3 regions of the Bacillus sp. CZDM1 genome follow, and region 2 is predicted to be linked to each of the others. Evidence: predicted binding sites of a transcription regulator. Region 2 holds the regulator's gene; each other region holds the start of a gene.

Region 1 (10,444 bases), on a different contig from region 2:
AATTACGAAAGCTTTCAACGGCCTCTTTGTTTAATTACTGCCATGATTACAAAATCTTTTTTAATTGGATGATCAGTGAGCAATTATTTATTGGAGCTCCAAAAGATATTCCATTAAATCGATTAGAGCAAATGACAGTTATTGAGGTTGAAAGTTTTTTAAATTTCCTGCATTACGAACTGAATAATAAAGAATTAACAATTAATCGGAAGTTATCAGCACTGAAGTCCCTATTTAATTATCTCCAGAACATTGCCGAAACCCCTGATTTAAAGCCTTATATGAACCGTAATGTAATGGCGAAAATTGAATTTAATGAAGTAAAAGACAGCATGGAAACAAAAGCTGCTAAAATGGAAGGCAAAATTCTTCTTGGTGATGAATACGAAAAGTTTCGTTTATTTGTAGCAAATGATTATAGTGAATTGAATAAAGAAAACAAAAAACTATATAACTTTCATCAATTAAATAAAGAACGTGATACGGCAATTGTTTCATTAATCTTAGGCTCGGGACTTCGTCTGTCAGAGTTAATTGGCATTGAATTAGATGATATTGACTACAAAAAGTACTGTGTAAGAGTAATAAGAAAAGGAAATAAAGAGCAATTCGTGTTCTTTAGTCAGGTTGCTATGGCTGATCTGCAAGCATATCTATCTGTTAGAACAGTTAAGTACCAAGTTGATAAGAATAATAAAGCTTTATTTATCGCAGCACCAATAGGCCCAAAAGGAAAATCGCGAAGACTTTCCGCACGAGCAGTTGAAAAATTAATAGAAAAGTATGCAGCTGCATTTGGTAAACCGTCGTTATCAGTACATAAACTAAGACATTCATTTGCAACAAGATATCACGCTGAAATTAACGATGTACCAAAATTAAGAAGGCAATTAGGGCATTCATCCATTCAAACCACGATGATTTACACCCATATTAAGAATGACGATTTAAAAATTGCCGTCGATAAAATGGATATGCCGAAAGAACAATCATAACAAAGTCAGCAGTATTAGCTGCTGACTTTTTCAATTTTTTCTAGTTTACATAATATTATTATGGTAACAAATTTCAATTATATCTCAAATACCAAGTATACTTAAGTTAATGAGACGGAATGAAAATTTAAGTTTAAAAATTTATTACGAATCCCTTTTTGCCATTTCCAGCTCTAGCCGCCTGTTCGTGAGTTCTTTTTAAAAACTCATCATAACCCCAAAAGGTACAAAAAAAACACAGGTTTCCCTGTGTCATTTGTGTTATAAACGAGTATTTAAGATTTTTTGCCCCCCTGCTCTGCTTACTTTTCTTCATTACTCTGCACATTCGTGGTATTGAGATTCCATTTATTATCACCATATTTCCATATTGACTCCACAAAAGCAATCGTATCGGCATTTGCAAGCCCTGTAATTCTTTGTACTCCATTTAATACAACTTCGCCTGTAGCTAATTTAACTGGCTTTAACGTATGAAATGAATTTACGGTTAATTCCGTTGGTTCATTTAATCGTCCTTTATAATAAAGTCCTAGTTTTTTATAATATTTTTTTCGATCCTTTAAATCAAATTCATAGGTTTTACCTGTTTGCATAATGGTTATTTTCGCCTTATAGCCATTTTCAAAGGTACTGGCCATTTCTAATGGTTCTGGAACCTTTAATTCTTTTTTCAAATTATCCTTCAATGTATATAAATAATTCAGAGTTATGCCTCCGCTTCCCCCTGTTAATACATTTGAAAATAAATCTTTCACTCCATCCTGGTTAAGATCAACCAGCTTTAAAGATGCTTTCGATCCACTTTCTAGTGGAATTCTGTACTGTTTTTCATCCGTAGTAGATATATCAATATAAATCTCTTTTAAATAATCTTCTTCACCTTGATAAGGAACACCTATTAACTGAATACTTTCATTGGTTCCATCTCCAGTGATGTCAGATTCATGTTTTGAAATGGTAACTGTTTTAGCTTTTTCTTCGAAGGCATGAACACCGGTTATGGCAGTAACAGACATGAGAAAAAATGCAGCAGCAACGAGTAGTAATTCTTTTTTCATTCTTTTCCCCTCCAAAATCTGATACAGGTAGTATGCCCCAATATTGGTAAAAACATGAAAAAGACTCCCGGAATTTTGGGAGTCTTTGATATTATTTTATTCTTCCCCTTTCGTTGGACCTTCTACCTTCCAAATGGTTGTTACTTTTCCATTATCGTTTTCATCAAGGACAAAAGATCCGTTAGAATAACGATCATTAAAGCGAATTTCAGATGTTACGATCGTTTCCGTGTGGCCTTTTTCGGTTTGAATGAAGACTGTATCTTCGTCATTCGCAACGACAAAACCAACTACACGATGAGGATTTGCTTTTAATTCTCGTAAAATAACAACGCCGCGCTTAGCTCGTGTTGCTTTTTCAAATTCCTTCAGCTTCATTCGTTTCATAGAACCACGTTGAGTGGTAATGACAATGGATTCCTTAGTGTCAGGAAAAAGTACCTTCCCGCCAACAACAACATCTCCATCCTTCAAATTAATACCTTTTACACCGGCAGCACGGACGCCGACAATACTAATTTCTTCTTCGTGGAACCAAAGTGCATAGCCAAAATTAGATATTAAGAATAATTCTTTTGTTCCATCGGTTAGATGAACATCAATGACTTGATCATCATCCTTAAGATTGACACTTACTAATGGCTTCGAATATCGCTGTGCCTTATATTGCTTAAGCTCTGTTTTCTTGACCATTCCATTTTTTGTGACAAATACCAGATAAGCATCAATCTCAAAATCTTTTACCGGAATAGCATGAATAATATCTTCGTTCCGTTCGATCGGAATGATATTGGCAACATGCTGTCCAATGTCCTTCCAGCGGATATCTGGAAGTTCATGGACAGGACAGTATAAGTAATTCCCTTTATTCGTAAACAACAAGACTACATCCTTGGTGTTCACATCCAGCTGAGCTAATAACCGGTCAGAGTCCTTCATCGCTAAGTCTTGCCCATTTGAAGCAGCGTAAGAACGCTGGCTTGTACGTTTAATATAGCCTTCTTTTGTAACTGTTACGATGACATCCTCGCTTGGTACAGTAACTTCAAGGTTTATTTTCAATTCTTCTATCTCAGCTTCTATTTTAGAACGACGAGCGTCAGCAAATCGCTTTTTGACGTCTTTTAATTCTTTTTTAATAACCGATAATAGTTTTTTTTCACTTAATAAAATGGCAGTCCATTCTGCAATTTTATTAGCCAATTCTTCCGCTTCATTTTGAAGTGCGGTAATATCGGTATTGGTTAAACGGTAGAGCTGTAATGAAACGATGGCTTCCGCTTGAGCCTCGGTGAATGCGAATTTTGAAATCAAATTATCTTTAGCATCACGTTTATCTTTTGATGCACGGATTGTCGCAATCACTTCGTCAAGGATGGATAAGGCCTTCATTAATCCTTCAACGATATGTTGACGTTCATTTGCTTTGTCTAGTTCATATTTTGTTCTTCTAACCACAACTTCTTTTTGGTGCTCAATATAAGCGTCCAACATTTCACGAATTCCTAATAATTTTGGACGTTTTTTTGCAATAGCAACCATATTAAAATTGTATGTGACTTGCAAATCGCTATTTTTATAAAGATAGTTCAGGACACCATTTGCATCAGAATCTTTCTTCAATTCAATGACAATTCGGAGGCCAGTTCTGTCTGTTTCATCACGAACCTCTGATATTCCCTCGACTTTTCTGTCGAGACGAAATTCATCGATTCGCTTAACTAAATTTGCTTTATTGACCTCATACGGAATCTCCGTCACGACAATTTGCTGCTTGCCGCCGCGTAAATCCTCAATCTCTGCTTTACTGCGAACAATGATTTTCCCTTTACCAGTTTCATAGGCCTTTTTAATACCTTCAATCCCTTGAATGATACCTCCAGTGGGAAAATCCGGTCCCTTAATGACGGTCATTATTTCATCAACGGTTGAATCTGGATGATCCATTCGCATGATGACGCCGTCAATGACTTCTCCGAGATTGTGTGGTGGAATATCGGTTGCGTACCCAGCAGATATCCCTGTTGACCCGTTTACCAACAAATTTGGAAACATGGCTGGTAATACGGTAGGTTCCTTTGAAGTATCATCGAAGTTAGGAATAAAATCGACTGTTTGCTTTTCAATATCACGAAGCAGCTCTGCAGCAATGGCAGATAAACGAGCCTCCGTATAACGCATCGCAGCAGGAGGATCTCCGTCCATACTTCCGTTGTTTCCATGCATTTGGACGAGGACATTTCTAACCTTCCAGTCCTGGCTCATCCGCACCATTGCCTCATAAACAGATGAATCACCGTGTGGGTGATAGTTACCAATTACATTACCTACTGTTTTTGCTGATTTACGGAAGCCCTTTTCATGTGTATTACCTTCCACGTGCATCGCGTACAGTATTCTGCGTTGTACTGGTTTTAAGCCATCCCTTGCATCTGGTAAGGCACGTTCTTGAATAATATACTTACTATATCTGCCAAAACGATCGCCAATTACATCCTCTAAAGGTAAGTCACGGAATATCTCATTTGAGCTCATTCTTCAGATTCCTCCTCAGCGACCGTAATATTTTCATTTTCCAAAATACTATCATCTTCCTCTAAACCAAAGGCCACATTGCTTTCAATCCATTTACGGCGAGGGTCAACCTTATCACCCATTAGAGTAGTGATTCGTCGCTCTGCTCTTGCCGCGTCATCTATTTTCACACGTATTAATGTCCGTGTCTCTGGATTCATCGTTGTATCCCAAAGCTGGTCGGCATTCATCTCGCCAAGACCTTTATAGCGCTGGATTATATAGCCTCTGCCAACTTTTTTAATTGCACCTTGAAGTTCATCCTCGTTCCAGGCATACTCGATGATTTCTTTTTTACCTGTTCCTTTACTCACTTTATATAATGGAGGCAGTGCGATAAACACTTTACCTGCTTCAATGAGTGGTTTCATATACCGATAGAAAAAGGTTAACAGTAACACTTGGATGTGCGCACCGTCTGTATCGGCATCCGTCATGATAATGACTTTATCATAATTCACATCTTCTAAATTAAAATCAGAACCTACTCCAGCCCCAACGGTATGAATAATCGTATTGATTTCTTCATTTTTAAAAATATCGGCCAGCTTCGCTTTTTCAGTATTAATGACCTTACCACGCAGTGGAAGTACAGCTTGGAAGCGTCGGTCACGGCCTTGTTTTGCAGAACCGCCTGCGGAGTCACCCTCAACTAAGTAAATCTCATTCTTTTGCGGGTTTCTTGATTGAGCAGGTGTAAGCTTTCCAGATAATAGAGCGTCCGAACGCTTCCGTTTTTTACCGCTTCTAGCGTCCTCACGTGCTTTTCTTGCTGCTTCTCGGGCTTGGTAAGCTTTAATCGACTTTTTAATCAATAACGAGCTAATGTCTGGATTTTCCTCAAGGAAATACGTAAGGTGTTCAGAAACCACTGCGTCTACAGCCGATCTAGCTTCACTCGTTCCTAATTTCCCCTTGGTCTGACCCTCGAACTGTAATAACTGCTCAGGAATTCGGATAGAAATAATCGCGGATAATCCTTCACGAATATCTGCACCCTCAAGATTCTTTTCCTTTTCTTTTAGAAGGGAAACCTTTCGGGCGTACTCATTGAAAATACGAGTCATCGCCGTTTTCGTACCTACTTCATGCGTTCCGCCGTCTTTCGTACGGACATTGTTTACAAATGAAAGCATGTTCTCTGAATAGCCATCATTAAATTGAAAAGCATATTCCACTTCAATCCCATTGTGGCTTCCTTCAAAACTAATGACCGGATGAAGGACATCTTTTTCCTCATTTAAGTAAGTGACAAAGGCTTCTATTCCATTTTCATAATGAAAAACCTCATGAAAGTCATTTCGGTCATCGATGATTTCAATCTTTAACCCTTTTAAAAGAAAGGCCGATTCTCTTAACCTCTCACATAATGTTTCAAAATTATAAGTGGTCGTGGAAAAGATGGTCGGGTCCGGTTTAAAGTGAATCGTTGTACCTGATTGATTCGTTTTCCCGATTTTCTCTAAGGTTGTGACCGGTTTACCCCCATTTTCAAAGCGTTGTTCGTAAACAAAACCATCTCTTTTTATCGTTACAGTTAACCATTCGGATAATGCATTCACGACTGAGGCACCAACACCATGTAAACCACCGCTGGTTTTGTAACCGCCTTGACCAAATTTACCCCCAGCATGGAGGACTGTTAAAATGACTTCAGGAGTTGGTTTCCCCATTTTATGCATGCCCGTCGGCATTCCGCGTCCTTTATCCATTACACTTATTGAATTATCTTTATGAATTTTTACAATGATTTGGTCCCCGAATCCTCCGAGAGCTTCATCGACAGAGTTGTCGACTATCTCATATACAAGATGGTGTAATCCGCGTGTATCAGTGCTCCCGATGTACATTCCTGGTCGCTTCCTGACGGCCTCCAGTCCCTCTAGTACCTGTATGGCATCATCATTATATTCAAAAGCTTTCTGATTACTTGCCACTAAAATACCCCTTTCATTCCCTACAAAAGAAAAAACACTTTCTACTTGCTATCTTTATGAGTAATTTTTATCATTCGTGTAAAAGTTGATTTCCATAATTTAGAACGAATGTTTGCCGCTTTAATTGTACCACATGTTTTCAGCGTCTATGCTTTATTTTAGCGATTTATTTCGATTTGGCAAATGTCTAATTTAAAACAACATAATTATGTAACAGTATTTTTAGTCAAGAAAAGAAAAAAACTGCTAATTTTTTAGCAGCTTTTTTCCAGCAAATGATTATTTTGTTAAAGCGTGTGCCACTTTTATACAAAGGTCCATAATCACTGTATATCCTTTTTCTTTCAAAAACTCATAAGCTTCTTCATTTACTAAGCCTTGCTGAGCCCAAAACACATCTGCATCGATTTCATCGAATTCTTTTGCTACATCAAACAATTGTTCTGAACGGCGGAAAACATTGACAATATCTATGTGTCCTTCAATGTCTTTTAAAGAAGCAACCGCTTTCACGCCTAGCACTTCATCAACACTTGGATTCACAGGAATAATATCAAAACCTGCTTTTTGCATCACCTCTGACACCATATAAGAGGTTCTGTCTGGTTTATTACTTAAACCAACAACAGCGATACGTTTAGATTTTTTTAAAATTGCGCCTATTTCCTCTAATGATGGATTTTCGACTGCCATTAAATACACTTCCTTTATTTCCTTAATTTTACTATCTACTCTAACTATAACATAATTAGATTGTTTATAAAAAATAATAGCTCCCGAGAGGTCGGAAGCATTATTGTTATAGTGCTGCATAATTTTCGGAAGAAAATTTTGGAATAGAAAGACTAAATCTTGCTCCATCCTCAGTATTTTCAACCTTTACGAAACCATTCATCTTTTCAATAATCATTTTCGTTATATAAAGACCATTACCAGTTCCATGCTCATTAGTGGTGAAATTGGGTTCGAATAACCTTGAGATTTGTGCAGAATCGATACAACCTGCATTATCAGTAAACTTCACAACTATAAGGTCCTCTTTCGTGCAAATCTGTATTTTCATTTTTCGACTTTGGATATGATTCCTATCAAAAGCTTCTCTTGCACTTGTTAAAATATGTAATACAATTTGACTGAATTCACTGGGAACTCCGTAGGCAATTTGCAGGCCGCGATATTCGAAATCTACATGAATATCTTGGTTCCTAAGGATAGAGAAAAAAACTGACAGCGCTTCTTCAATTGAATCTGAAACAGAAAAAGGACATTTTTCTTTGTTCGTTTGATAGAGCTTTCGAACATCATAATTAGTTCGTGACATACTATCACCCCTTTTATATTACTTAGATAAATATAAGAAATCCGATCAGTCCACAGTTGACTTGATCGGTGTTTAATGACATTTTCTAAAAAGTTTATAATTAAATTATATTTCGAGATAGCAAATCTTTTCAATCGGTATTGAAAGGGTTTGAAAATTCTCCATATATTTGTAATAAATTAGACTCTAATTGTTCTTATCTTAGACAGAATATTATTTTAAATGAAAACAAAAAGAAATAGACCAGCCATGCCGGTCTATTTCTGTGTTAATGCTTTATTAGGGTCCATATTTATTGCTGTCCAAGCAGTCTGATCACCGAAATTTCTAGACCAGGAAGCTACTCCAGCTAGCTGGTAAGTAGAAGCAAGGTTTGCGCGTTTAGATAGTGATAATTCATCCTCCATCCAAACTTTATAGGTAGCCTTCTCATCCTCCGCGTAATACTCTACATAGTTTTGACCGCTTTCTTCATCATAAACAGGCTGCAGGCCTTTCTCAGCAAGCCATTCTTTCACCTTCATCATGGACAAAGCCTGAGAGCTAACCTCCGTCGACCCGTCCGCTTTTTGTTGTTCCTTCCAAAGCCTGGTGTATAATGGCACACCTAGAATAAGCTTCTCTTTTGGAACCTCAGTCAACAAGTTTTGTAGATTTTTCTCCACCCAAGGGAGACTTGAAACACTTCCAGATACCGGGGATGAACCAGAATGCTCGTCATAAGCCATAATAATCAGATAATCTACAATACCAGCGAGCTTACTTCTTTCATAGAAAGAAGACCAGTTATTATTTTCGCCTGCATAAAAGGTTATGTCCATTGAAACGACTAAGCCTGCTTCGTGTAAGTAAGGTGTTGCTTCCCTCATGAATTGAGTGACTAAGTGCCCGTCTTCCTGCTTTACATTTTCTATATCAAAGTTAATTCCCTGTAATTGGTACATTTGACTGAAATGAAGCAGCTGTACGATAATCTTTTGCCTTGTTTCAAAATCTTTTAATGCCTCATGTGTGAGCACTGGGTCAAACGAATTCGAAAATAACCCCCATACCTGATAACCCCTTGACTGTGCCCATTTACTATATTCTAAAGAAGCTAAATTTTTTATGCTTCCATCGTTTCCAGTTAAGGAAAACCAAGTTGGAGACACTACATTCAAACCCAGCATATCAGGAATTAGCGTATGATCTGGATTTTTGCTATAAACGGCTTCCCAGGTTAATTGAATCGGTCCATTAATTTTAGGAATTTCTAATACTTCATTTTTCTGTGAGATTGTAATCGTAACTTCTTTGTTTCTCTTAACATATTTCTTGTGGATGTACCCACTTAATCCATTTTCTTTTCTCACTAAATAATAATCCTGTTCCTCGGACTCTATCATGACGGTTTCTTGTTTAGACATTTCCGCAGTATACGGTGACTGTAATGATGGCTCTGTTCGTAATCTCAATTTTTCAGGGTGAACATCTTCTGACGTTATTTCTCCTTGTATATATTGATCACCATCTTTTTGTACCCAAACCGCACCCGTATCTTCTAAAACTGTATATTGGATAGGATAATAGGAAAGCAGGGGATCGATCGCCACAAATATTTGACCTTCCTTTGAAATAATCGGTGATACCTGCAAATCCACTGGTTTTTGATTTACAAAAAAAGTTAAGGAATCTGTAGGCATTTGAATGACTTTGTCTGTTGTCGTAATGATGACGGACTTAGATTTTTCATCAAAAATAATAGAATGATCTATGTGCTCTTGCATAAATGTAAGTGGGAGAAAGATAGAATTCCCCTCTAGTAGTGCATTTCCCTTTTGAGTTCCTTCAAAAAGGATTGGATTTTTTTCGGTAAAATAAGTTAATCTTTCCTTAGAGGCAAACGGATATAATAAAAAAAGAATAGAAGATGCAATCATTAAAATTGCGATCATCAATCCTCCCAGGATCCATTTTGGTGATAATGATTTCTTCTTACGGTATTCAATTTGTTCCAAAGTTCTTCCCCCTCACATCTATCGTACGGTATTAAATAAAAATTGAGAAGGAATTTTTTTAGCACTTTTTGAATTAGTTAAAAGCGGTAGTAGTGTTTTTTCACCATTACATGGTAAAATAACAGGACATGCATTATTTATAGAAGGAGAAATCGTTGATGGTTCAAATTATTTTAGTCTTGATACTAGCCTATCTGCTAGGATCCATTCCGTCAGGTTTAATCATTGGGAAAGTTTTTTATAAAACAGATATACGTGAGCATGGAAGTGGGAATTTAGGGGGAACCAATACTTTTCGAACCTTAGGAGTAAAAGCTGGTCTAGCTGTTACTGTGGCTGATATCCTAAAAGGTACTTTAGCGGCATCCTTACCTGTACTGTTTGGACTTGATGAAATCAATCCTTTACTCGCTGGTGTTTTTGCTGTTATTGGACACACTTATCCCATCTTTGCTGGATTCAGAGGCGGCAAAGCAGTAGCAACATCTGGCGGCGTATTATTGTTTTGTGCACCACTTATGTTTTTAACTATTTTCGTTGTCTTTTTTGCCAGTCTTTA
Region 2 (10,444 bases):
ACATGAATCTTTCATTATTTACAAATGGCAAAAATGCATTCTATGAGCCAACTGGCGACTTAGAAATGAGTGATGCAGCTCGTCAATTCATTGCAGGTATCCTTAAGCACGCTCCAAGCTTTACAGCGGTAACGAATCCAACTGTAAACTCTTATAAGCGTCTAGTACCTGGTTATGAAGCACCTTGCTATGTTGCATGGTCTGCTAGAAACCGTTCACCATTAATTCGTATTCCTGCTTCCCGCGGTTTAAGTACTCGTGTAGAAGTAAGAAGCGTTGATCCAGCTGCAAACCCATATCTAGCAATGGCTGTTCTATTAAAAGCTGGTTTAGATGGTATTAAGAATAAAATGACTCCTCCAGCTCCAGTTGACCGTAACATCTATGTGATGAGCAAAGAGGAAAGAATCGAAGAAGGAATCATCGATCTTCCTGCAACACTAGCTCAAGCATTAGATCAATTGAAGTCAGATGAAGTAATTGTATCTGGATTAGGAGAGCACATCTTCGAACACTTTATCGAAGCAAAAGAGATCGAGTGGGATATGTTCCGTACAACTGTACATCCTTGGGAACGCGATCAATACATGAGCATGTACTAAAATTAAGTAACCCAGTATTGACAAAGAATTCACAGCGAAAATTAAGAGACCCAGTGTGGATATAATCCATACTGGGTTATTTTGTTTCTTTTATTTTTCACTTTTTTCATTTAGTAATTTAAACTTGGTTAGAATAATATCGCTGCTAATCCCTACAAGTACCGATACTAAAATATTCTCAACTAATGAATTGGGAGTTGTGTAAATCACCACGAGGAGACAAGCAACTAAGCACAGAAGTATTTCTTCTAGAAAACCTAGATAAATAAACTTCTTTGTTTTACGAGGCATGATGATTTTTCCGTGCTTTCGTACATGACTGATAATTCCTACTGATCCACCAATAACCATTGAGAAAATAATGTCCTTCAACACTGTTTTCCACACTCCTTAAGCCCAGATTTTTTGACCTAAGGTAAATCTTGGTGTATTACCATTATACTAATAGTGATAACTACATAGAATGAGTAAAAATACACATTTTTGTATAATTTACCAAAAATAAACATAAAAAAGAGCAGATTTATAACATCTGCTCTTTTCAATTAATGAATATGACGGTAAACTCCGATAACTTTTCCTAGGATTGAAACATTTCTTAGAATAATCGGATCCATGGTTGAGTTCTCTGGTTGTAAACGAATGAAATCTTTTTCTTTAAAGAATCGCTTACAAGTGGCCTCATCTTCGTCTGTCATGGCAACGACGATATCACCATTATTCGCATTTTGCTGCTGTCTTACAATCACGTAATCTCCATCAAGAATTCCGGCTTCTATCATACTCTCACCCATGATTTCTAGCATAAATACTTGCTCATCGGCAGGCGCTAGACTTTCAGGCAGTGGAAAATACTCTTCTACGTTTTCAATGGCGGTTATTGGCAGACCAGCAGTTACTTTACCGACAATCGGCACATTGACGACATTGTTTCTTGGGATATTCAAAGTTTCATCTGCTTCTAGTATTTCAATTGCTCTCGGTTTTGTGGGATCTCTTCTAATCAGTCCCTTGCTCTCCAAACGTGCTAAATGACCATGGACAGTAGAACTAGAAGCAAGCCCAACCGCTTCTCCGATTTCTCTTACGGATGGCGGATACCCTTTTTTCTTTACTTCCCCTTTAATAAAATCAAGGATATCCTGCTGGCGCTTAGATATTTTTGTCATTATAGATACACCTCGCCCTATTTAATATTTAAATTAATTATAGCATGTTCGTATTTTTTATACAAACATAAGTTCGAATTATTGTTGACAACAAACAAACGTTCGGATTATAATAAAAATAAATAAGCGAACATATATTCTGAATAGGGGTTTTGTTATGAAAAAAATATGGGAAAAATACTCTTATGCAATATTATTAATTATCTTAAGCTGTTCATTAGCTTTTATTTTATCCTTACGTTTCAATTCTAACGTGGAAGAGAAGTTCGTAACAATTATGGTTTCCGAAGGCGATTCACTTTGGAAAATCTCTAACCAATATTCGAATCAGCATTCTTACTCCAATAATGAATTTGTCAGCTGGGTTAAGCAGCATAACAATATCGACGGGGATAGAATTTATCCTGGCGATGAAATCACAATCCCTGTAAACCTTGAAGCTGGATCTTTAACTGAATACGCCAGCGCTGCAGGGGAGTAATGGCAGATGGTGAATGCTGTCATATATTGTCGGGTAAGTACAAATAAAGATACCCAGGAAACCTCATTAAAGCGTCAAGAAGAGGAACTTATAAAGCTAGCGGGTCAATATCATTTTAGTGTGGTATCCATTATTAGAGAGCAAGCAAGTGGTTATGAACTAGATAGAGATGGAATGCTGCAGCTATTGGATTTGTTGAAAGAAAAAACAGTACAAGCAGTTTTAATTCAAGATGAAACGAGGCTTGGACGAGGAAATGCGAAGATTGCTCTTCTGCATTTTATAATGAAAGAGGGCGTTAAGCTGTATAGTATCTCTCATAATGGAGAGCTGCAGTTATCTGAAAGTGATTCCATGGTATTAAATATAGTGGGTATGGTTGAAGAATATCAGCGTAAGCTTCATAATATCAAAATCAAGCGTGGAATGAAAAGAGCTATTGCTCATGGATATAAGCCTGAAAAGAATCTTAAAAATCTCGAATCGAATTCGGGACGGGAAAAAATAGAAGTTCCCATTGAAGAGATAGTCCGTCTTAGAAAAAACAAATTAACTTTTTCGGAGATTGCTGCTACTTTAAGGGGTTTTGGGTACAATATTTCAAAAGCAACTGTTCACAGACGCTATCAAGAATCTCAACAATCTATCGACTCAGAAGAGCAGTAGACCATTTGCCTTGTCAGATGGTCTATTTTTTAGTAAAATCAGTCTTTAAGTAATTACTGTGATAAAGCTTATTGTTGTCACTCTAATGATCGAAGCGGATATCAACAGACAAGTTTGAAAGGAGGGTTCTTCATGCTCTCGAAAGAAAAAATGGCAAGAATCAATGAATTAGCCAGAAAAGCCAAAGCAACTGGTTTAACAGAAGCAGAAGCGAAGGAACAATCAAAATTAAGAAGCGAATATTTGACCACTTTCCGCAGTTCTATGCTGGATACATTAACCAATACCAAAATCATCGATCCAGAAGGAAATGACGTAACACCTGAAAAGATAAAAGTTCGAAAAAAATATAATCTTCATTAATTAGGGAAACATTTTGTTTTCCTTTTTACATATTACACCCTCTAGAGTGCTAAAATAAGAAAATAAAAGTCATTTAATTTGTTTAGTACTCAAATTAATTGTTGAATTAGTACCATAAGAACTATAATATAATAGTTGTTATTATTTTTTTATCCTAGTGGATCAGGAGTGATTTAATTAATGTTTAATACTATTGATGATTTGTCAGTAACCTCTATTCGTACGCTCTCTATTGATATGATTGAAAAAGCAAATTCAGGGCATCCTGGAATGCCAATGGGTGCTGCACCGATGACCTATGCGTTATGGACACGTTTTATGAACCATAATCCGAAAAATCCAGAGTGGTTTAACCGTGACCGTTTTGTATTATCTGCAGGGCATGGATCTGCTTTATTATACAGCATGCTTCATTTGTCAGGTTATAAGCTATCAATGGATGATTTAAAACAATTCCGCCAATGGGGAAGTAAAACTCCAGGACACCCAGAGTATGGTCATACGGATGGGATAGAAGCAACAACTGGTCCACTTGGACAGGGAATTGCAATGGCAGTCGGAATGGCGATGGCAGAACGACATACAGCTAGTGTTTACAATAAAGAAAATTATGAATTAGTAAACCATTTTACATATAGTATTTGTGGGGATGGAGATTTAATGGAGGGTGTTTCAGCAGAGGCTGCGTCGCTTGCTGGACATTTAAAACTAGGTCGTTTAGTAGTTTTATACGATTCCAATGATATTTCACTTGATGGTGATTTAAATAAATCCTTCTCTGAAAGTGTAAAAGATCGTTTCACTTCATACGGCTGGCAATATGTTCGCGTAGAAGACGGAAATAATCTTGAAGAAATTGCTAAAGCGCTAGAAGAAGCTAGAACTGATCTTGATCGACCAACGATGATTGAAGTTAGAACGGTTATCGGTTATGGTTCACCTAACCGTGCTGGAACTTCAGGTGTTCATGGTTCACCGCTTGGAGCAGATGAGTTAAAGCTGACAAAAGAAGCTTATAAATGGACATTTGAAGAAGATTTCCACGTACCAAATGAAGTTTACGAAAACTTCCAAAACCTAATCGTTGAAAATGGTGTGAAAAAGGAAAAAGAATGGAACGACCTCTTTGCACAATATAAGAACGAATATCCTGAATTAGCTAGTCAATTAGAAAAAGTACTGAAAAATGAATTGCCAGAGGGCTGGGATAAAGATATTCCAGTATACAGCGAAGGTAAAGCACTAGCAAGCCGAGCATCATCAGGTGAGGCACTAAATGGCATTGCGAAAAACTTACCAATCTTTATCGGTGGTTCAGCTGACCTTGCTGGTTCTAATAAAACCATGATCAAAGGTACCGGAGATTATGCGCCAGGCAACTACGATGCTAGAAATATTTGGTTTGGCGTTCGTGAATTTGCAATGGGTGCTGCAATGAATGGGATCGCCTTACATGGTGGAGTGAAAATTTTTGGCGGAACATTCTTCGTGTTCTCTGACTACTTACGTCCTGCTATCCGGCTTGCTGCTTTAATGGGCTTGCCAGTAACATATGTATTTACTCATGACAGTATTGCTGTTGGAGAAGATGGACCTACTCATGAGCCGGTTGAACAACTTGCTGCACTGCGTGCAATGCCTGGTCTTTCTATTATTCGTCCAGCAGACGGTAATGAGACAGCTGCTGCATGGAAGCTTGCGGTTGAGTCAACAAACAAACCAACTGCTTTAGTGTTAACACGTCAAGATTTACCAACACTTAAGGATACAGATAAAAATGCATATGAAGGAGTTTCAAAAGGTGCTTATGTTGTATCACCTTCTGAAAGAGAAACTCCAGATGCACTTTTACTTGCAACTGGTTCAGAGGTAAGTTTAGCGGTTGAAGCACAAAAAGCATTAGCTGGTGAAGGTATTCATGTTTCTGTTGTAAGCATGCCATCATGGGATCGCTTTGAACAACAATCACAGGAATACAAAAACTCCGTTCTTCCAAAGAATGTGAAAAAACGTCTTGGAATTGAAGTTGGTTCTTCATTTGGCTGGCACAAATACACTGGTGATGAAGGAGACGTCCTAGCCATTGATACATTTGGGGCTTCTGCACCTGGAGAGAAAATTATGGAAGAATACGGCTTTAGTGTAAGTAATGTGGTTGCACGTGTTAAAGCACTTCTTCAATAATAAATAGATGATTTCAAAGAGAGCGACGTCATGTCGTTCTCTTTTTTTGCTTTTCTACTATATATATATATGAACATTAGATGAATGATTTGAAATATTCGAGACATTCCAATTATTAGTTGGATATAATAAAATTTGTAAGAATCTTATGGATTCGACAATAATAGTGATATTTTTTGCCGGTATAAGACAAATGTTTTGATAGTGATTCATTATAATTGATAGAAAGGGTATTCAACGAAGGAGAGATCGTTGTGAGGAATTATCAGCTTTATCTAATAGAAGATGAATTTGCCGCCCATTACTTCGGAAGAGAGCGTATGTTTTTTCAGCTTTTTAAGGAACATCATAAAGCAGACGGTGAACTGAAATTTATAACTAATAAGCAGATTTCTTATATAACAAAGTCATTAGAGGTTTTGAAATTACATCAGTTAATTCAAAAACAACTTGGAAAAAAGAAAGGGTTTCTGGCTGAACATGGTACATACTCCATTGAATTAAGTGGAAAACTAAGTACAGCGAAATTAAGGGTCTTCCAAGATTTAATTACAATTGAGGCTTCCGGCAGTTATGAAGCCGAAACGATTTTCTTTGAAGTGCTTAGAAAATGTGAATCTTCCTTTATGGCTTTAGATCTTGATCATCAGCGGTTTGGTTGGTTAAAGCCTATTAAAGAAAGAAAATATGTCTAATCTTTTACAAGAGAATATTGTATATTCCCGTTTTATTTAGTACACTGTATGATAGACAACATGAAGGAGGAAGTTTAATGGGTACAGGTTTATGGATTCTAGTTGTTGTACTAGCATTAGTAGCTGGTGTAGCTCTAGGATTTTTCATTGCTCGTAAATACATGATGAGCTACTTAAAGAAAAATCCGCCAATTAATGAACAAATGTTAAAAATGATGATGATGCAAATGGGTATGAAGCCTTCTCAAAAGAAGATCAACCAAATGATGTCTGCTATGAATAAACAGCAAGGCAAATAAATAAAAAGTCAAAAAACCACTTATTTTTGAAAATTATCAAAAGAAGTGGTTTTTTTTATTTGAAAGTAGGAATTTTTCGAAAAGTGTTATATTTAGTTGTTCTATTGAAAAAAGGAATAATAAGGTTCATACTAGTTACGCTAAGCAAGTAACAACAGAATGAAGGAGCCATACTACATGAAAAAAGTTTTATCACTTATTTTAATTCTACTTCTAGCTTTAACGGCATGTGGAACGCAAGAAAAAGAAGAAGCAGCTACTCCTGAAGAGAATCAAACAGAAGAAGGTACAAACGCTGCAAAAGAAAACACAAACACTAGAGAGCTGACTGCTGAGGATGAGAAATTCGCGGAATTGATCCTTGCTAAAGATTACGAGGCGGTAGTAAAAGAAACAGGTTCATTAAAGAGTGAATCGCAGAAAGATTTCTACTACCTTGCATCTGCTTTCATTAAAAACAATGAAATTCAAACAAAGACATACGACCCAAATGACCCCAATGCTATTTTAACTGATCATAAGGTTATCAAAAATTATTTAAACAGAGTGAAGTTTGTACCAGATAACATTAAGGTTCAAGTAGATGAATTAAGAACAGCTGCCGAGGAGAAATTGGCAGAGTTAGAAAAAGAAGCAGAATAATTTAGGAAAAGCACTCATAAAAATGAGTGCTTTTTTCATACAGAGACTGGGTGTCTAAATCTTTATTATTTTTATAATATTTGGTAAAATAAATCTTCGGGTGAGTAAAAGATTTTTTAAAATAATAAAAAGAAAAAGTTGAATCATTTTTCGGGGGAACGATTATGAAAGTATTTTTAGATTTAGGCTGGTTTTTTAAACAAGAGAAAAAAGCTTACATATTTGGAACCGTTATCTTATTGTTTGTAGCACTGCTGCAACTTGTGCCGCCAAAGGTCATTGGGGTCATTGCTGACCATATTAATAACGGAACGATGACGAAAGGTATACTCCTTGAATGGATGGCGGTATTAGTCGGGGCAGGACTCGGTATGTATGTCTTGAGATATTTTTGGAGAATTATGATTTTTGGTTCGGCGGTTAAGCTTAGCAAACAGCTAAGAAATCGATTATATCAACACTTTACAAATATGTCGCCATCGTTTTATCAGAAACGAAGGATTGGCGATTTAATGGCGCATGCGACAAATGACCTGCAAGCCATACAACAAACGGCTGGGGCAGGAGTCCTAACATTGGTTGATTCTCTTTCAACAGGTGGATTTGTGATTCTGGCCATGGCATTTACGATTAGCTGGAAATTAACCTTGATATGTTTAATCCCAATGCCTTTTATGGCTATTCTTACAAGCTGGTTTGGTACGATGCTGCATCGAACCTTCCACAAGGCACAAGAAGCCTTCTCAGATTTGAATGATAAAACACAGGAAAGTATTTCTGGGATTAAGGTCATTAAAACTTTTGGTCAGGAAAAGGAAGACATAGAGGATTTTAGTAAGCAATCACAGGATGTAGTCGAAAAAAACATCGTGGTAGCAAAAATAGATTCATTATATGATCCAACGATTTCAATTATTGTAGCTATTTCTTTTTTCTTAGCCATCACCTTTGGTTCCAAATACGTATTGGCTGGGGAGTTAACGATTGGCGAATTGATTGCCTTTACCACCTATTTAGGACTTTTAATATGGCCAATGTTGGCATTTGGCTGGTTATTTAATATCGTTGAACGAGGTCGTGCTTCGTATGACCGTGTGGCCGCACTGCTTCGTGAAGAATCTGATATTACAGATCGAAGTGATGCATTAGAGATCGTTCCTAGCGGCGATATCCACTATAATATTGAGAAATTCACTTTCCCAGGTGAAAAAGTACCAATGTTAAGGAATATTAGCTTCACTCTTAATAGAGGAGAGACACTAGGGATTGTCGGGAAAACGGGTGCTGGTAAAACAACACTGTTAAAGCTGCTTATTCGTGAATTTGAGGACTATGAAGGGGGAATTACCTTCGGCGGTCATACACTTCAAGAATATAAATTGGAAAAACTACGTGAAGTGATTGGCTATGTTCCACAAGACCATTTCTTGTTCTCTGCGAGTGTCGCTGAAAATATTGCCTTCACGAACCCTCATGCACCGAAAGAAGATATCTTTGATGCAGCAAAGCTGGCCAGTATTCATGATGATATTCTTCAATTTACAGAAGGCTATCAAACGGTTGTGGGCGAAAGGGGAGTATCCTTATCTGGCGGTCAAAAACAGAGGATTAGTATTGCACGTGCGCTGTTGATGAATCCAGAAGTGTTATTGTTAGATGATTCCCTCTCTGCCGTCGATGCAAAGACCGAGGAGGCGATTCTTTCGGCATTAAGAAAGAATCGAGAAGGGAAAACAACGATTATTACCTCTCACCGCTTGAGTGCGATCCAGCACGCAAACTTAATTCTTGTGCTTGATAATGGCGAGGTCATTGAAAGAGGGACACATGAAGAATTAATGGCAGCACATGGCTGGTATAAGGAAATGTATGTACGTCAGCAGCTAGAGGAGTTGGTTGAACATGGAGGACATTAAAATGGAAGAAACAGCACAGCTGACTGAAAAAGAACAAAAAAGAGTTTTATATCGCCTGCTTTCCTATACTAAACCACATAAAAAGGAATTAATCCTAGCATTCAGCCTGTTAGTGTTAACAACACTAGGAGAGTTAGCATCTCCGATTCTAGTAAAAATCTTTATTGATGATTACCTAACACCAGGAAATTTGGTTTTACAGCCACTGGTTATCCTAGGGGCAAGCTATCTAGGAATTCAAATTGTAAAATCCCTCTTGTTGTTTTTTCAATTAGTAAAATTTCAGGAGATTGCTCTTAAGATTATTCAACAGCTTCGAATTGATATTTTTTCAAAGGTACAGTCACTAGGTCTTAAGTATTTTGATCAAACGCCGGCGGGAAGTATTGTTTCAAGGGTGACTAACGATACCGAGGCCATTAAAGATATGTTTGTTACTGTCCTTTCGACTTTTATCCAAAGCGGATTTTTACTAACCGGAATTTTCATTACAATGTTTATCCTGGATGTAAAGCTGGCGCTATTCTGTCTTATATTTATTCCATTAATACTTCTCGTCATGAGTTTATATCGGAAATTTAGTTCCCGTTTTTATTTGGAAATGCGTGAAAGACTCAGCCAATTAAATGCTAAACTTAGTGAATCCCTGCAGGGTATGAGTATTATTCAAGTATTTCGCCAGGAAAAAAGACTTCGCAAAGAGTTCGAAGACATCAATGATAAACACTATGATGCGGGAATGAAGAACATTAAGATAGATGGATTATTGCTGCGTCCTGCAGTTGATTTAATTTTTATTCTAGGATTAATCATTGTCTTAAATTATTTTGGTATTACATCATTGGACAGTCCAGTAGAAATCGGTGTGTTATATGCTTTTGTTAATTATCTGGAGCGTTTCTTTGAACCAGTAAATAATATGATGATGAGGTTATCGTTGTACCAGCAAGCAATTGTTGCTGGAGCACGTGTCTTTAGAATCTTGGATAAGCAGGAATTGGCACCTGGACAAAATAATGAAAGTAATCTATCGATTGAAAAAGGAAGAATTGAATTTAAGAATTTAACCTTTTCCTATGATGGCAAGCGGGATGTTTTGAAAAATATATCCTTTACAGCAAATCCTGGAGAAACCGTAGCACTCGTTGGTCATACAGGAAGTGGGAAAAGTTCGATTATCAATCTATTAATGAGATTCTATGAATACGAAAAGGGCGATATCTTAATTGATGGTCAGTCCATCCGTCATTTTTCCAAGGATGAATTACGTGAAAAAATGGGGCTTGTCCTTCAAGATCCGTTTTTATTTTACGGAAGTGTAAGAGATAATATTACGCTTCATAATCATCATTTAACAGATGAACAAGTAGAGGCAGCAGCTCAATTTGTTCAAGCGCATACCTTTATTGAAAAGCTGGAAGATTCCT
Region 3 (10,444 bases), on a different contig from region 2:
AACAAGCGGTAAAGGGAGGGAAATAGCTTTCGAATAGCTAAATCTCCTGTTGCACCAAATATCATGATTAATGAAGTCATATTTCTAGATTGTTCCACTGTAATTACCTCTCCTTATATGTATTCAACTTAGATTTAGCCAAAAACCTCTGAAGCATGTATTGAAATCTAAATCCCTTTAAAAGAGAATACCATGGATAGAGGGCATTTATGCAAGTGATATGCTATAGTATTTATAACTTTATTCGACAAGGAGCGGTAATATTGGACATATTTTTTTTGGGAACGGGTGCTGGTATACCGGCTAAGCTTCGAAATGTTACTTCCATTGCCTTAAAATTACTCGAAGAACGAGGATCCATTTGGCTGTTCGATGCGGGTGAAGCGACACAGCATCAAATCTTACATACATCGATAAAACCGCGCAGAATAGAAAAAGTCTTTATTACCCACCTTCATGGCGATCATATCTATGGTCTTCCTGGGTTGTTAGCGAGCCGGTCTTTTCAAGGCGGAGAATCAGAAGTGACGGTTTATGGACCAAAAGGACTGAAAGAATATATTACGATAAGCCTTTCAGTCAGCCAAACCTATTTAAAATACCCACTTAAGATTGTAGAAATAGATGATGGGGTTATTTTTGAAGATGAACAGTTTATTGTGGAGGCAAGACTTTTAGATCATGGCATTCCTTCATACGGGTATCGGATTATTGAGAAGGACAGGCCAGGAACACTTTTAGCGGATAAGCTTGTCGAGGCTGGAGTAGAGCCTGGACCCATTTTTCGAAAAATTAAAGAAGGGGAAACGGTTACGCTTGAAGATGGAACAGTCATCGTGCCGGCAGAATTTCTAGGTCCGGATCAAAAAGGACGGATTGTCACGATTCTTGGCGATACAAGGTACTGCGAAAATGCTATTTCCTTAGCGCGGGATGCGGATTTATTAATTCATGAAGCAACTTTTTCAAAAGGGGAAGAAAAGCTTGCCTTCGATTATTTCCACTCAACTACTCATCAGGCTGCGAAAGTGGCAAAACTCGCTGGCAGTAAACAGTTATGTTTGACACATATCAGTTCACGCTACGACCGGCAAGCCTGGCAGGAACTAGTCACGGAGGCCAAGGAAGTATTTGCAAATACAGACATTGCTGAAGACTTTAAAGAAATAAACATACCTTCAAAATAAAAAAGACGGCAAAAAGCCGTCTTTTACTCGTTATATCCAGCCGCGCTCATACTGTTTTGGTCCTTCAATTGTTACACCTAGTTCTTTTGCAGCTGTTCTTGGCCAGTATGGGTCACGTAATAATTCGCGAGCTAAAAATACTAAATCCGCACGCTCATTTTGAAGGATTTCTTCTGCTTGGATACCAGTGGTAATTAATCCCACGGCACCTGTAGAAATTTCGGCACCAATTCTAATCGTTTCTGAGTAGGGAACTTGATAGCCAGGATAAATATCAATATGCGCAGGTACGACTGCCCCTGAGCTTACATCAATTAAATCCACACCTTGTTCCTTCATCCATTGACTAATAAACACGTAATCTAGGGGTGTTAATCCCTCTTCATGATAGTCATTAGCTGAAACGCGGACAAATAGCACACCGTCCCAGACTGTTTTGATTGCTTCAATAATCTCACGAAGGAAGCGATAACGATTTTCAGCAGATCCACCGTATTCATCTGTTCTTTTATTTGTTAGCGGGGAAAGGAACTCATTAATTAAATAGCCGTGCGCACCATGCAGCTCAATCACATCAAAACCCGCTTTAGCTGCCCGTTCAGCAGCCTTTTTAAATGCTTCAACGGTTTCGGCTATATCTTCTTTGGTCATTTCCTTAGGAGTTTTCATTTTTTCATTAAAAGCTAAGGCCGAAGGGGCGAAGCTTTCACCTTCTAGATTTGCCTTTCTACCCGCGTGAGCAAGCTGGATACCTGTCTTAGTCCCATGCTCCTTCATCATGCTGACAAGTTCAGTGAAGCCTTCAATGTGGTCATCACTCCAAATTCCTAGATCCCTAGGTGAAATCCTGCCCTGTGGGGTAACCGCTGTTGCTTCAACGATTATTAATCCAACTTGACCAACAGCTCGGCTTGTATAATGCGTGCGGTGCCAGTTCTGAATATGACCATCTTCGTTATGACTCGAATACATACACATCGGCGCCATTACTATTCGATTTTTAAGGGTAACATCCTTAATCGTAAAAGGGGAAAATAATTTAGCTGACATCATGAGCCTCCTATTAAAAAATTTGTGATTTACTCTTTCTCTCTTAACTCGCTTAATTTATATATTGTACCTCTCCACATGATTCCGCCGCGTTTAAAGGTTAGAAGGCTTGCCCGAATAATCGAATAGATAAACAGCAGGGCAGTTACGGGTAATACTAGAAACATAGAAGGTGAAAATATCGTCATTTTTTTTATTACTAGCAGATAATGAATACCGCTTAATAAAATATTTCCTAAGCTTAATAAGGCTACGGTTTTATCGGAAGAAAATATCGTAATAAAAGGAAGAACATTGGTAATAAAGACACCGAAAATCGCAAAAAGTACCATGCTAACCCGGTAATGTAATCCGGCAAATGTATTCTTTTCGAGTCCAACAAACGCTTCCCGTAAACTCCCGTACCATTCCACCTCAATCAGCTCTAGTGCCGTGACAATCCTTTGACGATAGCCTTCTTTTTTCATTTTCATTCCAAGCTGTAAGTCGTCATCTGGCCGCATTTTCACTCTCTCATGTGTTCCGAAACTCTGATATGCTTCTTTTGAAACCAGGTTAAAGGCACCAATTCCAGTACCAACCTTTGACTTTGGGTTATTGGCAGCCCAAGGTCGTTTAAAATAGGAAAATCCAAACATAAAAAAAGCAATAAAAGATTTTAACCAGAACGGATTCGCACTCAAGTTTGGTGCAGCAGTCAAATGGTCCAGCTCGTGCCTCTCGAAATAATGAAGCGCCTTAGCAAATGTCTCTTTATCAAACTTCACGTCCGCATCAGTAAACAATAGCCATCTTCCAGAAGCCTGAAGGAATCCTTTGTATAAGGCGTTATTTTTTCCAAGCCAGCCTTCAGGCAATTCTTCTATATGAATAACTGTAATCCGCTGATCTTTCTGTTGCAGCTCATCCATTAAAAGCCCTGTGGAATCCGTTGACCGATCATTGACGAGTATCCATTCAACGTTTTTGTAAGTTTGCTCTAATTGGCTGAGGATACTAGATTTTATTTGCCCGGCTTCATTACGGGCTGCAACAATCACCGACAATAAAGGCCCATCCTCCAAGCTTTTTTCTGCCTCTAAAGCCTCTATTTTTCGTAAACCTATGAATCCGTCGATTAGAAAAACTGTCCAGACCAGGATACCCATTGAAAATAATACCGCTAGCATCTTGTAACACTTCCTAGCCTTTTTTTATCCTAGTTTAAATCAATGGAGACAAATTAGGAAGTTGGTTCGGTAACTTCCAGCTGTTCACTTAATGCAGCGCCCATTTTTTTTGATTGCGCCGTTGCAGCTTTAATACACGAAATGAACGCCTGCTGAACTTGATGTTCTTCAAGCACTTTAACCCCAGCCTCAGTTGTTCCGCCTGGGCTTGTTACATCCCTTCGTAACTGCTCAGATGATTTTGCCGAGTTTTTCACCATTTCTGCAGCTCCAATTAATGTTTGTACGATTAATTCACTTGCCATTTCCTTATCGAGTCCAACTTCTACGGCACTTTTTTCCATCGCTTCAATAAGGTAATAAATATAAGCAGGTCCGCTGCCTGAGAGTCCTGTTACAGCGTCTAGCTGCTCTTCTTCAACAAAAGTAGTTAAGCCGACAGTTCCAAAAAGATTTTTCATTAATTCAATCTGATGAGGGGTAACCCGTTCGTTTACAGCAACAGCAGTAGCTGATTTACCAACGGCTGCGGATGTATTTGGCATTGCTCTACCTATGGCAATCGGTAATTTCGCTAATGTTTCAATCGTATTCATGGAGACTCCGGCTAAAACTGAAACCACCAGCATTTTTTCATTCAGATATTCACGAATGGATTGAATAGCCGTTGCGGCATCCTTAGGCTTCATCGATAATATCACGATATCAGCGCCTGCAAACATTTCGTTTAAATCGTAGGTTGTACGAATCCCATACGTATCACCCAGCTTTTTCAGCCTCTCTGCATTTGAATTGTTCGTAACCCAAACATTTTTTCTATCAATCAAACTATTTTCAAGAATGCCTGAAATAAATGCCTCAGCCATCGAACCTGCACCGATAAATGCTAATTTTTTCATGGAAATTTCCTCCTTCAACTTCTTAATAAAATACAAAAAGACCCCTCGTCCAAAAAGGACGAAAGGTCTATGCTTCCGTGGTACCACCTTCATTAACCCCCAAACTAAAAATGCTTTAAGGGTTCACTCGACTCCGGGTAACGTCGGATTTACGTTAGGTTTACCTAAGTGCTCATAAGGCAGGTTCAATGATAAAGAGGGCTGTGAAGTCTTTCAGCCGGTGAACTTCACTCTCTTTTGCCATTATTCATTTACTAGTCTTAGTCATCGCAATTTATTAATCAAATTTTACTAGTGATTATGCAAGATAAAGGTCCGTCTGTCAAGGGGTAAGTTTCTGAATTTTTTATTTATTTTAAATTTAATATGCAAAAATAATGACATTTACTTGGAAAATCGCTACACTTTACATTATATATAATTGTCAAAAAATGTTCACATTCTATTTGAAAATAATGATAGGGGTTTTTTGAATGGCAGAATGGAAGGATGGAATTGCGAAATTGACCATGCCGACTCCTTTTAAGGTCGGGGATGTTAATGCTTATTTAATAAAAGGGGATCGTCTGACACTGGTTGATGCGGGCATTAAAACGAAGGCATCCTGGAATTCTTTCAAAGCACAGCTGGCTGATTTGCATGTAAGCACGGATGATATTGAGCAGGTGATTATTACCCATCATCATGCGGATCATGTTGGGATGCTGGATTTTTTGTCTGATAAGATTGAGGTATATGGTCATCTGCTGAATGAACGATGGATTAAACCAACAGAGGGATTTTTGCAAGAGCAAGAGAATTTTTTTCGTGGATTATTTCTTGAATTTGGGTTACCACAAGAATATTTTCCGTCCCTTTCAACGTTAAGACAGTCATTCAGGTATTCTTGTAACCGTTCATTGACAGGAGAATTGGTTGAAGGAATGGTCCCGCCGGGGTTAAAGGAATGGAGTGTCATTGAGACACCTGGACATGCCCAGAGTCAAATTGCTCTATTTCGAGAAAGAGATGGAATTCTTATTGGCGGGGATTTGATTCTCGCACATATTTCACCCAATCCTCTCTTAGAGACACCAGCGCCAGGCAAAAAAGAAAGACCAAGACCGCAGCTGCAGCATAATGATTCGATGAAAAAGCTGTTGTCTTATCCGATTCAGTTGGTCTACACAGGACATGGGGAGGAAGTCTTTCAATTAAGAGAACTAATTGAAAAAAGACTTCTTCATCAACATGAACGGGCGATGAAGGTTAATAATTGGCTGAAAGAAGAGCAGCAAACCGTATTTGAAATTTGCAAAACTCTTTTTCCTGCTGCGTACAAGCGTGAATTGATCTTGACCTTATCGGAAACAGTGGGACAACTTGACTATTTAGCATCTATCGGCGAGATTAGTAGTAAGGACCATCAACCTGTCCTGTATCAAGCTAGATGAGGTGTGTGTATGGCAAGGGGACAACTTAAGGATAAAAATATTGTTATTACTGGTGCATCTGGGGGAATAGGTGCTGAAATTGCCAAGCTTTGTGCTGCAAGTGGTGCCAACCTTATCTTACTTGCAAGAAGCATAGAAAAGTTAAGGCTGCTGCAAACGGAATTGCAGCAAAAGCATCAAGTTAGGGTGGATGTCCATCAGTTAGACGTCTCTGATACCGACAAAGTGAGGGAAGTTTTCAGCGAAATAACAGCGAAAATTGACCATATTGATATTCTTGTGAATAATGCAGGTTTCGGTGTTTTCCGTGAAGCATATGAGGCAACCATGGACGAAATCAAAGGGATGTTTGAAGTGAATGTTGTCGGGCTGATGGCCTGTACAAGTATGGTGCTTCCTAAAATGCGTGAACGCCGTTTCGGCCATATTATTAATATCGCATCCCAGGCGGGGAAAATCGCCACGCCAAAATCAAGTGTTTATTCGGCTACCAAGCATGCGGTTCTCGGCTATACCAATTCCCTTAGAATGGAGCTTAGTGATTATAATGTTCTGGTCACATCTGTAAATCCAGGACCGATTGCAACAAACTTTTTTAACATTGCTGATGAAAAAGGCACGTATGTTAAAAATGTTCAAAAGTTTATGCTGCAGCCAGAATATGTTGCACAGAAAGTCGTGGACAGCATGTTAACGAAAACGAGAGAAATCAACCTGCCGCGCTGGATGAACATGGGCAGCATCGTTTATGTTCTTTTTCCAAGACTTTTCGAAACAATTGGCAAAAAAGCATTTAACAAAAAGTAAAACCGCCCTGTTTAGCGGTTTTTTTTTGTGGAGTAAATCTTTCATCCTGTTAAAAATTCGTACACTGTATCATTCACAGCTTCGTATAAATCTACAGCAGGCTGTTCGACTTTTATTTGAATAATTCGGTCTGCAAGCTTTTCTAAATCTTCACTGTTCATTGGCAGCGAATCCACTTCGGAATAATATTGTTTAAAGCAATTTTTTATCATTTTGATTATCAATTTTTTCTCCATGTACGTGCACCTCACTCACCATTATACCGTTTTTGCCTCTAGAAAAATAACCATAACCAAGAAACCTGTCAAAAAATTTCCATTGAATAAGAACGTATATTCGCTTAAGATAAGTATATAATAAAAGGAACAGGTGTTCGAAAAATGATAATGGAGGAAAGTCATGGTGGATTACAGCACGTTACCGCACAATCAAATTTTATGTGTTGACATGAAGAGCTTTTATGCAAGCTGTTCCGCTGTCATGCTTGGCCTTAATCCCTTGACTTGCTATCTAGCTGTGGCCGGTAACAAAGAGCGGAATGGAAGTGTTGTGCTTGCTGCTTCCCCTCGTATGAAGAAAGAATTTGGAATTAAAACAGGTTCTAGGTTATTTGAGATTCCCGATGATCCGCGAATTCAAATCGTCGAGCCGAAAATGGCAACTTATTTGCGTATTTCTACTGAAATTACCCGTCTATTTAATCGTTATGTACCAAAGGAAGCCATCCATACGTATAGCGTTGATGAAAGTTTTATCAAAGTGGATGGAGTACTGCATTTGTGGGGAGACGCCTTTACGGTTGCAGCCAAAATAAAGGATGATATTGAACGTGAATTCCAACTTCCCTGTGCAGTTGGAATTGGTCCTAATATGTTATTGTCAAAGCTTTGCCTCGATCTTGAAGCAAAGAAGCATGGAATCGCCGAATGGAAGTATGAGGATGTCCAGAACAAGCTTTGGAATGTTTCTCCGCTAAGAGAGATGTGGGGAATCGGCCGGCGTGTCGAAAAAACATTAAATGGGATGGGCATTTTCACAGTTGGTCAGCTGGCTCGATATGATTTAGAAGCACTGGAAAAGAAATTTGGAATCATGGGCAATCAGCTTTATCATCATGCCTGGGGAGTAGACCTTTCAGACTTGGGAGCACCCCTGATTGAGGGGCAAATCAGCTTTGGAAAAAGTCAAATTCTTTTAAGAGATTATAAAGAGGAGGAAGAAATAAAGCATGTGATTTTAGAAATGTGTGAAGAAGTAGCCCGAAGAGCGAGATCTCGCCGCAAAGCCGGGAGGACAGTCAGCCTGAGTGTTGGCTATAGTCAAGACGAACTTGGCGGCGGCTTTCATCGCTCAAGAACTATCAAGCAGCCGACAAATGTAACCATGGATCTTTACCGTGTTTGTCTCGAGTTATTCCACGAACATTACACAGGAAAGACAGTAAGGCAAATTGCCATTAGTATCGGAAATATCGTTGATGACCGCGAGTTTCAGCTCGATCTTTTTGATATGGGTGCGTATAAGCGGCGGGAGCTTGGCTATGTGGTTGATTCTGTCCGCAGACGCTTTGGTTCAGGTTCCCTGCTGCGGGCTGTTTCCTATACAGCTGCCGGAACAGCTAGGCACCGGGCCACACTTGTTGGAGGACATAAGGGATAAATAGAAAAGCGTAAGCCCCTAGGCACTGGAGCTGGACAACGAGAGAGGAGGGATCGAATGATTCGCGACCGCGGAAGAATCAAATGGGTTTCAATGATGCTTCCCGAGCATGTTAAATTGCTCAGGGATTGGGTAAAAGAAGATCAGTATGAAGAGCAGAAAGAAATGGATGAGCAACAGCTCGAACTCATGAATGCTACCTTATCTGAAGCAATCGAATTCGACCAATTCGTAACCATTACTCATTTTCGAAATCGAAATTATGAACTTGTTATAGGAAAAATTCATTATTGGGACGAAATGACACAAAGGCTTCATATCGTCGATCACTTTGAAGAAGTACACCGCATTCCGATTGCAGCCATTGCGGATATAAGGATTACGGATGTGTAAATATTAGAAAAGAGCTGATCCATTTAAGATCCGCTCTTTTTTGAAGTTACCCAAACTATTAACGGAAGTCCGCCTTAAATTCACCAGTAATTTTTTGGCGGCCGTTATTTTCTTCAAATGATTGCTCCTGTTCTAAGTCGAAACGGTTCATAATTGGTAAATCATTGACAGAGAAGAGGTAAGAGTTTTCTGATGCAGAGTGTTCATACCAGGCCCAGTTTGGAACGACGAAGTAATCGCCTTGTTTCCAATCGAAGCGAACGCCGTTGATTACGGTGAAACCTTCACCTTTGTGTACTTGGTAAACAGTTGAGTGTGTATGGCGTAATGCTTTTGTTTGGAAACCTGCTGGTAAATGCTGCATTCTAGTGCCAAGCGTTGGGTTAGCCGATTTACCTGTAGTTGGGTTAATGTACTCGACTGCAAATCCATGGTGTGGATTTGGATCAAATTCCATCAAGCCTTTAATTCCTTCTACCGTACGATCCCATTTATAATTAGCAAGTGGAGCAACGGTGAATTTATCATCACCAACAGGGCGAACCATGCCGCCTTGATAACGAATCTCTGAAAAGTTATCTGGAATATCTGGCTGCTGTAAACCTTCTTCATAAGGTTCAAAGAAGGTACCGCCGATTGCGTAAAGAGTAGGAATATCTAAAGCATCCATCCAATACATAGGCTCTGTACCTAAATGTTCATGCCCATGCCATAAGCCCTTCGGAGTAATTAAAAAGTCGCCTTCTTCCATGAAAACACGCTGACCCTGTACAATCGTGTATGCACCCGTGCCTTCAGAAATAAAGCGCAATGCACTTTGTGAGTGACGGTGAGAGGGAGCTTTTTCACCTGGTAATAACATTTGAATAGCTGCATAAATCGTTTGAGTAGTAGATCCCCATCCCCAAGGTTCACGATAAGTTAAGCCAGGATTTTGGAAATAGATTGCACGACGTTCACCGCCGCGTTCTGGTGTGAAGATTTGAGCTGCTTCATTCATTTTCTTTTTCAGTAATTCACTGCTCCAAAGATAAGCTTGTGCTTGAGGCTTTGGATTTTTGTGCATAATTGCAGGAATTGCTTCCCAAAGTGGACCTAAGTTGTATTGTTGAATATCTCTCGTGTAATCGGTTACAACGGAGCTTTTCATAAACTCTTGAACTTCTGGATTTACTTCAGCCATTTCACATTCCCCTTTACTATTGAAAATTTATAGAAAAAAGGGGAGCAGCGTATTGCTGCTTGACCCCTTACAATACCTAATTAAACAGTGACTGCCGCTTCTGTTGCCTTTACTTTATTTTCAAGTGCACCAATTTGGTCAATCTCAATTCGAACTACGTCTCCATCTTTTAAGAATTGCGGAGGATTCATAGCAACCCCAACCCCCCCAGGAGTTCCTGTTAATACAACATCTCCAGGCTCTAGTGTCATTAGATTTGATAAGAAAGATACTAATTTTTGAACGGAGAATACTAGATTAGCAGTATTCGTTTTTTGACGGACTTCCCCATTTACTTTAAGTACAACATCTAAGCCGGATGGATTTTGTAATTCATCAGAAGTTACTAAATATGGTCCCATTGGTGCACTGCCGTCTACTGTTTTTCCTTGTAACCATTGAAGAGTGCGTCGTTGAATGTCACGATAAGTTACGTCATTTGTAATGGTATAACCTGCTACATAATCTAATGCATCTTCTTCTGCAACATTGCGTGCCTGTTTGCCAACAACAAAAGTAAACTCTGCTTCATAGTCAAGCTGGTCAGAAATTGGATAGTGTGGAATATCGTCCTCAGGCCCTAAAATGGTATTAGCAAATTTCGCGAAAATAACTGGGTCCGATG

What was found. The regulator LexA, encoded in region 2, represses DNA repair genes until DNA is damaged. The targets are predictions, from matches to a motif close to CGAACATATGTTCG.
Region 1: the regulator LexA is predicted to act here: its motif matches at 6,669-6,682, upstream of parE (DNA topoisomerase IV subunit B).
Region 3: the regulator LexA is predicted to act here: its motif matches at 6,871-6,884, upstream of ACY3XC_RS02215 (Y-family DNA polymerase).

The regions. Positions count from the first base shown of each region.
Region 1 covers NZ_JBUESO010000002.1:342,569-353,012, forward strand. Annotated here, with positions in the region: gene xerS (tyrosine recombinase XerS) at 1-995, shown strand, start outside; gene ACY3XC_RS06135 (hypothetical protein) at 1,298-2,056, opposite strand; gene parC (DNA topoisomerase IV subunit A) at 2,153-4,591, opposite strand; gene parE (DNA topoisomerase IV subunit B) at 4,588-6,567, opposite strand; gene ACY3XC_RS06150 (CoA-binding protein) at 6,847-7,260, opposite strand; gene ACY3XC_RS06155 (sensor histidine kinase) at 7,367-7,888, opposite strand; gene ACY3XC_RS06160 (glycosyl hydrolase family 18 protein) at 8,146-9,885, opposite strand; gene plsY (glycerol-3-phosphate 1-O-acyltransferase PlsY) at 10,044-10,444, shown strand, end outside.
Region 2 covers NZ_JBUESO010000003.1:443,411-453,854, forward strand. Annotated here, with positions in the region: gene glnA (type I glutamate--ammonia ligase) at 1-602, shown strand, start outside; gene ACY3XC_RS09820 (DUF4257 domain-containing protein) at 693-977, opposite strand; gene lexA (transcriptional repressor LexA) at 1,148-1,771, opposite strand; gene yneA (cell division suppressor protein YneA) at 1,929-2,252, shown strand; gene ACY3XC_RS09835 (YneB family resolvase-like protein) at 2,262-2,918, shown strand; gene ACY3XC_RS09840 (DUF896 domain-containing protein) at 3,051-3,281, shown strand; gene tkt (transketolase) at 3,462-5,465, shown strand; gene sirA (sporulation inhibitor of replication protein SirA) at 5,720-6,160, shown strand; gene ACY3XC_RS09855 (YneF family protein) at 6,238-6,459, shown strand; gene ACY3XC_RS09860 (hypothetical protein) at 6,637-7,101, shown strand; gene ACY3XC_RS09865 (ABC transporter transmembrane domain-containing protein) at 7,266-9,017, shown strand; gene ACY3XC_RS09870 (ABC transporter ATP-binding protein) at 9,019-10,444, shown strand, end outside.
Region 3 covers NZ_JBUESO010000001.1:403,244-413,687, reverse strand. Annotated here, with positions in the region: gene zwf (glucose-6-phosphate dehydrogenase) at 1-65, opposite strand, end outside; gene rnz (ribonuclease Z) at 264-1,187, shown strand; gene namA (NADPH dehydrogenase NamA) at 1,218-2,237, opposite strand; gene ACY3XC_RS02240 (glycosyltransferase family 2 protein) at 2,267-3,406, opposite strand; gene proC (pyrroline-5-carboxylate reductase) at 3,460-4,398, opposite strand; T-box leader at 4,357-4,582, opposite strand; gene ACY3XC_RS02230 (MBL fold metallo-hydrolase) at 4,779-5,738, shown strand; gene ACY3XC_RS02225 (SDR family NAD(P)-dependent oxidoreductase) at 5,748-6,545, shown strand; gene ACY3XC_RS02220 (YqzH family protein) at 6,587-6,781, opposite strand; gene ACY3XC_RS02215 (Y-family DNA polymerase) at 6,945-8,204, shown strand; gene ACY3XC_RS02210 (YolD-like family protein) at 8,262-8,597, shown strand; gene ACY3XC_RS02205 (cupin domain-containing protein) at 8,656-9,780, opposite strand; gene ACY3XC_RS02200 (fumarylacetoacetate hydrolase family protein) at 9,861-10,444, opposite strand, start outside.